Regions from separate parts of the Latilactobacillus sp. genome, predicted to be linked through region 3. Evidence: predicted binding sites of a transcription regulator. Region 3 holds the regulator's gene; each other region holds the start of a gene.
The links. The regulator NrdR, encoded in region 3, represses ribonucleotide reductase genes. The targets are predictions, from matches to a motif close to ACACNATATATNGTGT.

Region 1 (3,287 bases), on a different contig from region 3:
TCAACGATGGGGTTTTGGCCTTAGTTGATATTCAACGTCAAGAAAATCGGCGGAATGAGTTATTACCTAAGAAGGTGTTGTCCAGTGAAGCGACTGAAATGGTCAATCTTTTCTTAAACATCAACAACGCACCGGTTTTAAAGGATAATCACGTAACGTTATATACTGACGGGACCGAAAAATTCGCTGCCTTGTTCGCCGATATTAAAAAAGCGACTAAGAGTATTCATATTGAGTACTACACCATTTACAATGATCAAATCGGTAATGAGCTACAAGCACTATTGGTTCAAAAAGCCCGAGAAGGTGTCGCAGTAAACGTCTTATACGATGCTTGGGGTTCTCAAGGGGCGACCCAAAAATGGTGGCGGCCACTTGAAGAAGCAGGCGGACATGCCCGGACCTTCTTTAGTTCGAAACATTCAATCACGGATTTTCGTTTGAATTTTAGAGATCACCGTAAAATCGTCGTTTTAGATGGCACAATTGGGTATATCGGCGGTTTTAACGTTGGCGATCAATATCTCGGCCGTAGTGCTAAGTTCGGCAATTGGCGTGATACACACATGCGCATTACCGGGAATGCGGTTTTGGCGCTTCAAGTACGCTTTTTGATGGATTGGAATGCCAGTGTTGAAGAAGCAATTCGTTTAACTTATTCTGAAAGCCACTTCCCGATTGCAGCGGAAGCTAACCGCGGCACGGCAGCGATGCAAATTGTTTCGAGCGGGCCTGATAAATTAGACGAACAAATCAAGTTGGGTTATTTGAAGATGATCAGTTCAGCTAAGAAAAAATTATGGATTCAAACCCCTTATTTGGTACCCGACGATAGTATTATCGATGCGCTCACGACAGCAGCGATGTCTGGTGTCGATGTGCGGATCATGACCCCTAGCATGCCGGATCATCCTTTTATTTATCGGGCCACACAGTATTATAGTCAGTTATTACATGAAGCTGGCATTAAGATTTACGCTTATCAAGACGGTTTCTTACACGCCAAAACAGTTGTCATGGACGGTCATATTAGTACGATTGGTTCGGCTAATATGGATATTCGTAGTTTCAAATTGAATTTTGAAGCCAATGCTTTTATTTATGATCCTAAATTGGCTCGTCAGCTCGAGCAGATTTATTTAGAAGATATCAAAAACGCGGTATTATTAACAGATGAAATGATTGCCCAACAATCTGCATGGTTACGTTTCAAACAAAAATTTTCACGACTTCTATCACCCATTTTATAAATCGTTCGGTAAAAAAAAGACCTTTGATTTTTCAGGGGTGAATCAGAAATTTTAATATTTTTTAGGAACGTTGCTACGGCTGAAACGGTGTCGGTTTCAAATTGCTTGCAATCGAATTGGGGATTGACATTATCCAAGATAATGGTAACTTTAAAACAGGAACACTACACAAGTTGAATTTAGAATCATTCGCGAACAGCCACTATAATTAGTGGCTGTTTTACTTTTAACTACCATATCTAGTATTTAAACATTGCATGATTCTTTTTTAAACGGTATACTAAAATTACTAATTAAGTTCCACAAGGAGTTAATCACAATGGCTAACATTACACTATATACGAAGAACGGCTGTCCTCAATGCCGTATGACGAAGCATTTTTTAGAAACACACAATATCACTTTTAGCGAACATAATATTAATGATGAACCCCAATATATTGATTACTTAAAAGAAAAAGGGTTCCAAGCTGTTCCTGTGCTTGAAGCTGACGGTGTTGAAAGTTTCTCCGGTTTTAGACCAGCCGAATTACAAAAATTGGCCTTTTAAGTTTAAGTGCTGTCCTTAAAATAGGCATCTACGAGTGGGACCAACTCCTTGAAGAGTTGGTCTTCACTTTTTTTACACCCAAAATCGGGCATTTTATTAATTTTTTTAAGAAAGTGGTGCGCTAATGTCTTTAAAAGAGATTAAAACTGAAAACGTAACTTATTATGAATTGAATAACCAAATCAACATTCCGGTTAACGGTCAAATCCCCCTTCAAAAGGATCAAGAAGCACTAGAAGCCTTTTTAGAACAAAATGTGCAACCCAACATGGTGACTTTTAAATCACTACAAGATCGCTTAAATTACATGGTGGCTGAAAACTATTACGAAGCGGATTTTCTAAAGGCCTACTCAATCGATTTTATGGAACGCTTAAACCAATATTTAATCGATCAAGACTTTCATTTTAAATCTTTCATGGCAGCTTATAAGTTTTATGCGCAATACGCTCTTAAAACAAATGATAACGGCTTTTACTTAGAAGACTTTAAAGACCGGGTCTTCACCAACGCGCTCTATTTTGCGGATGGTGACGAAGCCCTTGCAATGAGTGTTGCTGATGAAATGATCCATCAACGTTACCAACCAGCGACGCCTACCTTCTTAAATGCGGGACGTTCTCGTCGTGGTGAATTAGTGTCATGTTTCTTATTGCAAACAACCGACGATATGAATTCAATTGGCCGGACCATCAACTCTGCTCTTCAATTATCACGAATTGGTGGTGGCGTCGGGATTAGCTTGTCTAACTTGCGTGGTGCTGGTGATCCAATCAAAGGCATCGACGGTGCTGCAAGTGGTGTCTTACCTGTTATGAAATTATTAGAGGATTCATTCTCTTATTCCAACCAATTAGGGCAACGTCAAGGCGCTGGTGTTGTTTATCTGAACGTTTTCCATCCAGACGTCGTGGCTTTCTTGGGCGCTAAAAAAGAAAATGCGGACGAAAAATATCGGTTAAAGACCCTCTCACTAGGCTTAACAGTGCCAGATAAGTACTATGAATTAGTCAAAGAAGACGCTGATATGTATCTCTTCAGCCCATATAGTGTTGAACGTGAATACGGCCAACCTTTCTCATACATCGATATTACGGCCGAATATGACAACTTAGTGGCTAACGACGCGATTAAGAAGACGAAAATTAAAGCCCGTGATTTAGAAAATGAAATTAGCAAGCTCCAACAAGAATCAGGTTACCCTTATATCGTGAATATCGATACGGCTAATAAAGCCAACCCAATTGACGGTAAAATTATCATGAGTAACCTTTGTTCTGAAGTCTTACAAGTGCAAACCCCTTCTCAAATTAACAATCGTCAAGAATATGACGTTTTAGGAACTGATATTAGCTGTAATTTAGGTTCAACTAATATTCCGAACATGATGACCTCTCCTGATTTTGGCCATTCAATTGAAACGATGGTTCGTTCATTAACTTATGTGACCGATCATTCTGATATCGATGTTGTCCCTTCTGTGGCAC
Region 2 (3,287 bases), on a different contig from region 3:
CAGCTTTGAAGGGGATCGATATCGTTTATGCTAATTTAGGTGGCGAATTTGAACCTTTAATGAAGACCGTCGTCAAAGCAATGACAGCGACCGGTGTTAAACGGTTGATTTATATCAGTGGGCTAGGTCTTTACCATGAAGTGCCGGGAGAATTTGGTGCGTGGAATGAACGTGCTGTGGGTCACGATGTCATGGAAGATACGCGCAGAGCAGCAGCAGTTGTTGAACAATCGCCATTAGACTACACGATTTTACGGTGTGCTTATATGACCGACGAACCGATTGTTGATTATGAATTAACGGAAAAAGGGACACCATTTAAAGGGACGATCATTTCACGACAGAGTATCGCCAAGGTGGTGGTAGACCTAATTGATCAACCAACCCTTGGTATTCGCGCAAGTTGGGGGATTAATCAGCCTAATACGGACGGTGATCGACCGGTTTATTAAAAGGAGGCGGTTAGCTTGGCAGAAAAACATTATAAGATTGGTGAATTTGCAACGCTAGTAGGATTATCAACGTATACGTTGCGCTATTACGAGGAACAAGGTTTAATCAAACCACAACGGGATGCAGCCGGGTTACGCTATTACACGTTAGAGGATGTTAAATGGGTCGGTTTTATCCTCCATCTAAAAGGGAAGGGGATGCGGATTACCGAATTACAGAACTATGTTGAATTGCGAGCGCAAGGTGATCCAACGATTGAGGCGCGCAAGGCGCTATTGCAGCAGGTTAAAGCACGCGCTGAAGCCGAAGTCGCTGAGCTACAAGCGAACTTGGTGATAATGGGCCGTAAAATAGACTGGTATGATGGCAAATTAGACCAGTCGATAGGTCAATTAGAAAGCTTTGAAACCTATTTACAGCGATTCGAATCATAATAAAGTGAGGTTATTGAAATGGTTAAAAATGAACGATTAAAAACAGAACAATTATTTACAGTAGGGGAACCGAATGTGGCTTACCAAGATTTTTTTGTTGGGCAAAGCTATTTATCAATGTTGGTTAACGAACCAGATGTGAATGCTAATGTTGGTAATGTCACGTTTGAACCGGGCTGTCGTAACAATTGGCACATTCATCATGATGGTTATCAAATTTTATTAGTTACTGGTGGTGAAGGCTGGTACCAAGAAGCCGGGAAAGCAGCCCAACATTTGGTGCCTGGTGATGTGATTGTCACTAAAGACGGGATTAAACATTGGCATGGTGCCACTAAGGACAGTTGGTTTAGCCACATCGCAATCACAGCTGGAACACCTGAATGGCTAGAGGCTGTTTCTGATGCTGATTATGACGTATTAACAAATTAAAAGGAGGTTTTTAAAATGGCAAAAAAACAGACGGCAGGTCGCGATTTATTAGGTGATTTTGCACCTAAATTCGCTGAATTAAATGATGATGTTTTATTTGGACAAGTCTGGTCACGAGAATCAGAACTACCAGCGCATCAACGGAGTTTAATTACAATTAGTGCATTAATTTCTGGTGGTAATTTCGAACAGTTACCAGCACATCTAAAAATTGGCAAGGAAAACGGCATTACCGAGGCAGAAATTGTCGAAGTTATCACGCATCTGGCCTTTTATGTGGGTTGGCCAAAAGCTTGGTCGGCAATGAACGCCGCTAAAACAATTTACCGGGCTTAAAAAGTATTTAAAAAGTGTCGTTCAAATTAAATTGAGCGACACTTTTTTTGAGCGAATTGATAAGGTGGACAACTATCTTTTTTTAATTGGACTAGTTCAGCGCTTGCATTGGCGTATTACCAGGTATTCTAAAAATTATGATTTGAGAGCTACCATATTTTGAATTAAATACAAGAGTTTAAATTTAAAAAGTCTGCGTGTACTATATATAGTGTTGTTAATTCTTTAAAGGCACCAAGATATAGAAAATGGTGTTGACGATCTGAATAAATAACTAATTTGACATAAAGAGGGTTTTTGATCAATGCAAGATAGTCGTGCAATCGCCAGTGTATTTAATCCAAAGTGGTATATCCAACAAATGAAGGGCTGGACAACAGCCAGTTATGGCTTATTAATGTTTGGTTTGGGTTTTATTTTAGCTGCCACAGTTTCAGGTGGACCAATTAACAGTGTTTCAATCTTAACGATGTTTGCGGGCATGTTAGGTTTTACATGTACGATTAGTATCACTAATACCAAACCCTTAAATGGTGTTTTTGGGATTATTTCTGCGTTAATCTACATTATTGTGGCTTACAACGCTAAAAACTATAATGATATGTTATTACAAACAGTCTACATTATTATGTTAGATATTCCGGTCTTATTGATGCCAGATTGGGCACAAAATGTCGATAAAAAAGTCCGTGGTCTTGCGAGTCGCGGTAAGGGTCTTCGTAACTGGGTACTGACGTTATTATTCTTCGCTGCTTCAGTAGGGTTGTTATATCTCTGGGAAAGTAATATGACAGATAGCCCACGGCCGTTGATTGATAGTGTTGCCGCTTCGGTTGGCTTTACTGGTGCGTTATTGACAACGTTACGTTTTAAAGAAAGTTACTACTTCTGGTTTATTCAAAGTATTGTTTCGATTACGTTATGGGGCATCACAGCGATGCAAGGCGGTTCTAACTGGGTCCTATTCTTTACCTACATCTTGTACTTATCAAACGATTTAGTGTCATTTTTCGATAAGAACGTTGTTTGGTTCCATCCCAAAGAAACGATTGCTGAAAATTAAAGTATCAAAAAAGCATCCTAATATGTGTTAGGATGCTTTTTAATTTGAAAATATTAGAGTTTAACGCCATTTTCTGCGAATAATTCTGGCAATGTTTTAAGTGATTGACCATCATATTCAGCGAAGAAATCAGCAACGCTGTATTCTTTGCCGGTAGGACGAGAAGCATCATAGCTTGCGCTAATTGATTCTGTAAGCTTGCCATCTTTGATGGTTAATTCTAATTCTTCAACAGGGATACTACGTTTGTCAGTAATCTTAGCATCGATTAAGAATGGGCGACCCGCTTTTGTGACTTCAAGAGCTTTGTCAAAAGCGGCAGGTAATTCTTTAGAAGAACGAACGGTGATTGATTCAACGCCCATTGCTTGGGCAATCATCGCGAAGTCTTGATCTTCGATAAAGATTCCTGAATAATCCATTGGTAAATCATCTTGTTCACTCTTAATGAAGTTTAATGAAGCATTAGAAGTGATGATATTGATGATTGGTAATTGATATTTCTTTTCGGTGATTAAATCTTGTATCACCATTGAAAAGGCACCATCACCAGCAATATTGAAGACTTG
Region 3 (3,287 bases):
TTCCTATTATTGATGGGGATCAAGTCGCACACCAAGTGTTGGCTAATAATCAAAGCGTTCAAGCACAAATTCAAGCCACTTTTGGGAAGCAGCTTGTACAAGATGGTCAGGTCGATCGGGCAGCTTTGGGCAAATTGGTCTTTGGTAATCAAGCTGCCTTGGCGCAACTCAACGCGATTACAGCACCGGTCATTCGGGAGACGATTATGACCGAGATGGCTCAGGCCAAAGCGCACCAAGTACCGCTAGTTGTTTTGGACTTACCGTTGTTATATGAACAGCACTACGAAACGGTTTGCGACGGGGTGTTAGTCGTTTATTTGCCGGTTGAAAAACAATTAGCGCGATTAATGGCGCGGAACCAGTTAAGTCGCGAAGATGCTTTGAAACGGATTAACAGTCAAGCATCATTGGCTGAAAAACGGGACAGAGCAGACTTTGTGATTGATAACCAAGGTTCACTGGATCAATTGAAAGCCCAATTAAAGACAGTTTTGGAAGGAGTGTGCCATAAGTCGGGTATGTCCTGAGGATTAACACAGAATGGTGAATGATTGCTGGAAGCAATCGTTTGACATTCAGGGTTAACCGGAAGGATATGACTTATAGAACACGTTTATACCACCAATGTTCGGATACCGAAAAGGAGCTGAAGACAAAATTACTTTTGCCCCAGCTCCTTTTTTGGTCTATTCACACCACTCCGTATATGCGCAAAAGTAACCCGGTGCGATAGTACTCTGAAACGTGGACTACCAACCTGATTCCTGTGGTTAGCGATGTCAGTCAAACAACCGATTGCATCGGTTATTCGCCTAACGCTGCTAATCCTCAGAATCAACCCGGTTGGTAACGCACGCTGGTTAAAACGTGCCTCTCGCATCAACTTTTTGTGCTTTACCACGTTGTGCGAACAATCGACTGTGTCGCTTATTCACACCACTCAGTAAATGCTCAAAAGTAACCCGGTGCGATAGGCACTCTGTTGCATGTCATGTTATAATATTATTATACTGTCTGTTTAGAATAGTAAAATACAATTAATATTCCTTAAATTAAAAGATAAGAAGGTGTCTTTATGCTATGTCCACATTGCCATCAAAATAGTTCACGGGTAATTGATAGTCGACCAACAGATGAAGGACGCGTTATTCGGCGTCGTCGCGAATGCGAAAATTGTCAATTCCGGTTTACAACTTTTGAAAGGGTGGAGCAAACACCGTTATTAGTCATTAAGAAAAATGGGACCCGTGAAGAGTTTAACCGCGATAAATTATTACGTGGTTTAATCCGGGCTGCCGAAAAGCGACCGGTTACGATGGAACAAATGACTGAAATTGTTGATGAAGTTGAAAATAAAATCAGGGCATTAGGCGAAAACGAAGTGTCGTCACAAGCTGTCGGCGAATACGTCATGGCCGTTTTACCAGGTGTCGACGAGATTGCTTACATTCGTTTTGCTAGTGTCTACCGTCAATTTAAAGACATGAATGTTTTTATGGCGGAATTGCAAGAAATGATGAAAAAAGAAAAGGCTAAAGACCAAGATTAGTCGAAAGGAGTTAGCGGATGTCAGATGCATTTGATTATTTAAGTCCTAAAGATGGGTTTATGGTGACAAAAGCTAACTATTTGAGCGATTTTGATCAAACAGTCGTCACCTATTTATACCAACCACTGATGGGGGCTGTCGCGTACAGTCTCTATCTTTTGTTATGGAGCCAATCAACACAGGCCAAGAGTCAAACGACTTTCCAAACGCATGCGACCTTGTTGAATTTACTAGGGGTTGATTTGCCGGCTTTTTATGACGCGCGCAATAAGTTAGAAGCGTTAGGTTTAATGCGGACTTATCAGAAGAATAACAATACGGGCCGCAATCTGGTGTATGAATTATACGCACCAATGCAGCCACATATTTTCTTCAATGATGATTTGTTGAGTGTCATTTTATACGAATCAGTCGGTGAGAAGCGGTTTGTTGAATTGAGAGAGCATTTTAAACTACAACCAGTGCGCTCTAAGGAATACGAAGAGGTCACGAAGAACTTCTTGACGGTCTTCCACGTTCAAAATGATCATTTAACAACGGCCCCTACGGCAGTTGCTGAGGCACAAAGTACGTATCAACAAAAAAAGGCGCAAAAACCAAGTTTCACGTCAGTTGAGTTGCGCACTTTTGATTGGGCTTTATTACAAGAAGTGGTTGCACAGAATCAAATCGATACGGATGAAATTTTACGTAATGAGCAACGATTATTTAATTTGCATTATTTTTACGGATTAGACGAAATGGAATTGGGACGCTTAATCGGCCTCACCATGGATGTTGCCGACAGTCGGGTCAATATGGATGCGTTAGAACAAAACGTTTTGAATAATTATACGCGCCGACATAGCGTTCAAAATAACAGTGAACAACCGGCTAAAAAACCGCTTGAGACGCTACAAAAAGAATGGCAAAAAGCCGGCTTTAATGAAAAAGAAATGCAGTGGTTAACCGAAAGTCAGCAGTATTTACCAGTTGATTATTTGGAATATCTTAAGCAAAAAAATCATGGCTTTGTGGCGAAAAATGAAATTCGCGCATTACGTGACTTACAAAATCGCTATATCTTTAACAACGATGTTTTAAATATTTTAGTGGTTTATATTATTAGCCAGTATGAGGGCCTAACACAAGCTTTGTTAGATCGAATCGCCAACCAATGGGCGCAACAAGGGGTTAAGACGCCAGCTGACGCCATTTTACAAATCCGTGATTTCCAAACCAAACAAGAAACGAAACAAACTAAACGACAACCGCGCTATCAAGCCAAGACCAAGCAAGAAACTGTGCCTAAATGGGCCAAGTCTGATTATCAAGCGCCACAAACCACATCAAGTAAGGCGGATCAGCAAGAAATTGATCAATTACTCAAGAAAATCCGTGAAGGGCGGGAATCATAATGGAAAATATGGGCAAAGATTTAACCGACTATATGAACCGGCAACGCCTGAATCAACGCTTTAATAAATTGGTTGAAGAAGCCTTGCAAGATCCTGATGTGCAGGCCTTTATTCAGGCTAATCAGGCCGCCCTATCACAAGAAACAGTGGCGCGCAGTGCGGCTAAAATCTATGAATACGTCAATGAAAAAAAGAAAATTTTAAACGGTGAAACAACGTTGGCACCAGGCTATGCGCCTAAGTTGGTGTTGAGTAACCACTTTATCGATGTTAGTTATGAACCAACGGCGGATCTAGTTCAAAAACGCGCACAAGCCGAACTGAAGGCCCGTGTGAAG

Region 1: the regulator NrdR is predicted to act here: its motif matches at 1,481-1,496, upstream of nrdH (glutaredoxin-like protein NrdH).
Region 2: the regulator NrdR is predicted to act here: its motif matches at 1,855-1,870, upstream of pnuC (nicotinamide riboside transporter PnuC).

The regions. Positions count from the first base shown of each region.
Region 1 is NZ_JAMQEX010000001.1:250,580-253,866, forward strand. It holds gene cls (cardiolipin synthase) at 1-1,250, shown strand, start outside; gene nrdH (glutaredoxin-like protein NrdH) at 1,570-1,800, shown strand; gene nrdE (class 1b ribonucleoside-diphosphate reductase subunit alpha) at 1,925-3,287, shown strand, end outside.
Region 2 is NZ_JAMQEX010000001.1:1,919-5,205, forward strand. It holds gene NDN60_RS00015 (NAD(P)H-binding protein) at 1-452, shown strand, start outside; gene NDN60_RS00020 (MerR family transcriptional regulator) at 468-887, shown strand; gene NDN60_RS00025 (cupin domain-containing protein) at 906-1,319, shown strand; gene NDN60_RS00030 (carboxymuconolactone decarboxylase family protein) at 1,335-1,655, shown strand; gene pnuC (nicotinamide riboside transporter PnuC) at 1,960-2,718, shown strand; gene spxB (pyruvate oxidase) at 2,772-3,287, opposite strand, start outside.
Region 3 is NZ_JAMQEX010000007.1:83,347-86,633, reverse strand. It holds gene coaE (dephospho-CoA kinase) at 1-530, shown strand, start outside; gene nrdR (transcriptional regulator NrdR) at 1,079-1,552, shown strand; gene NDN60_RS05175 (replication initiation and membrane attachment family protein) at 1,570-2,949, shown strand; gene dnaI (primosomal protein DnaI) at 2,949-3,287, shown strand, end outside.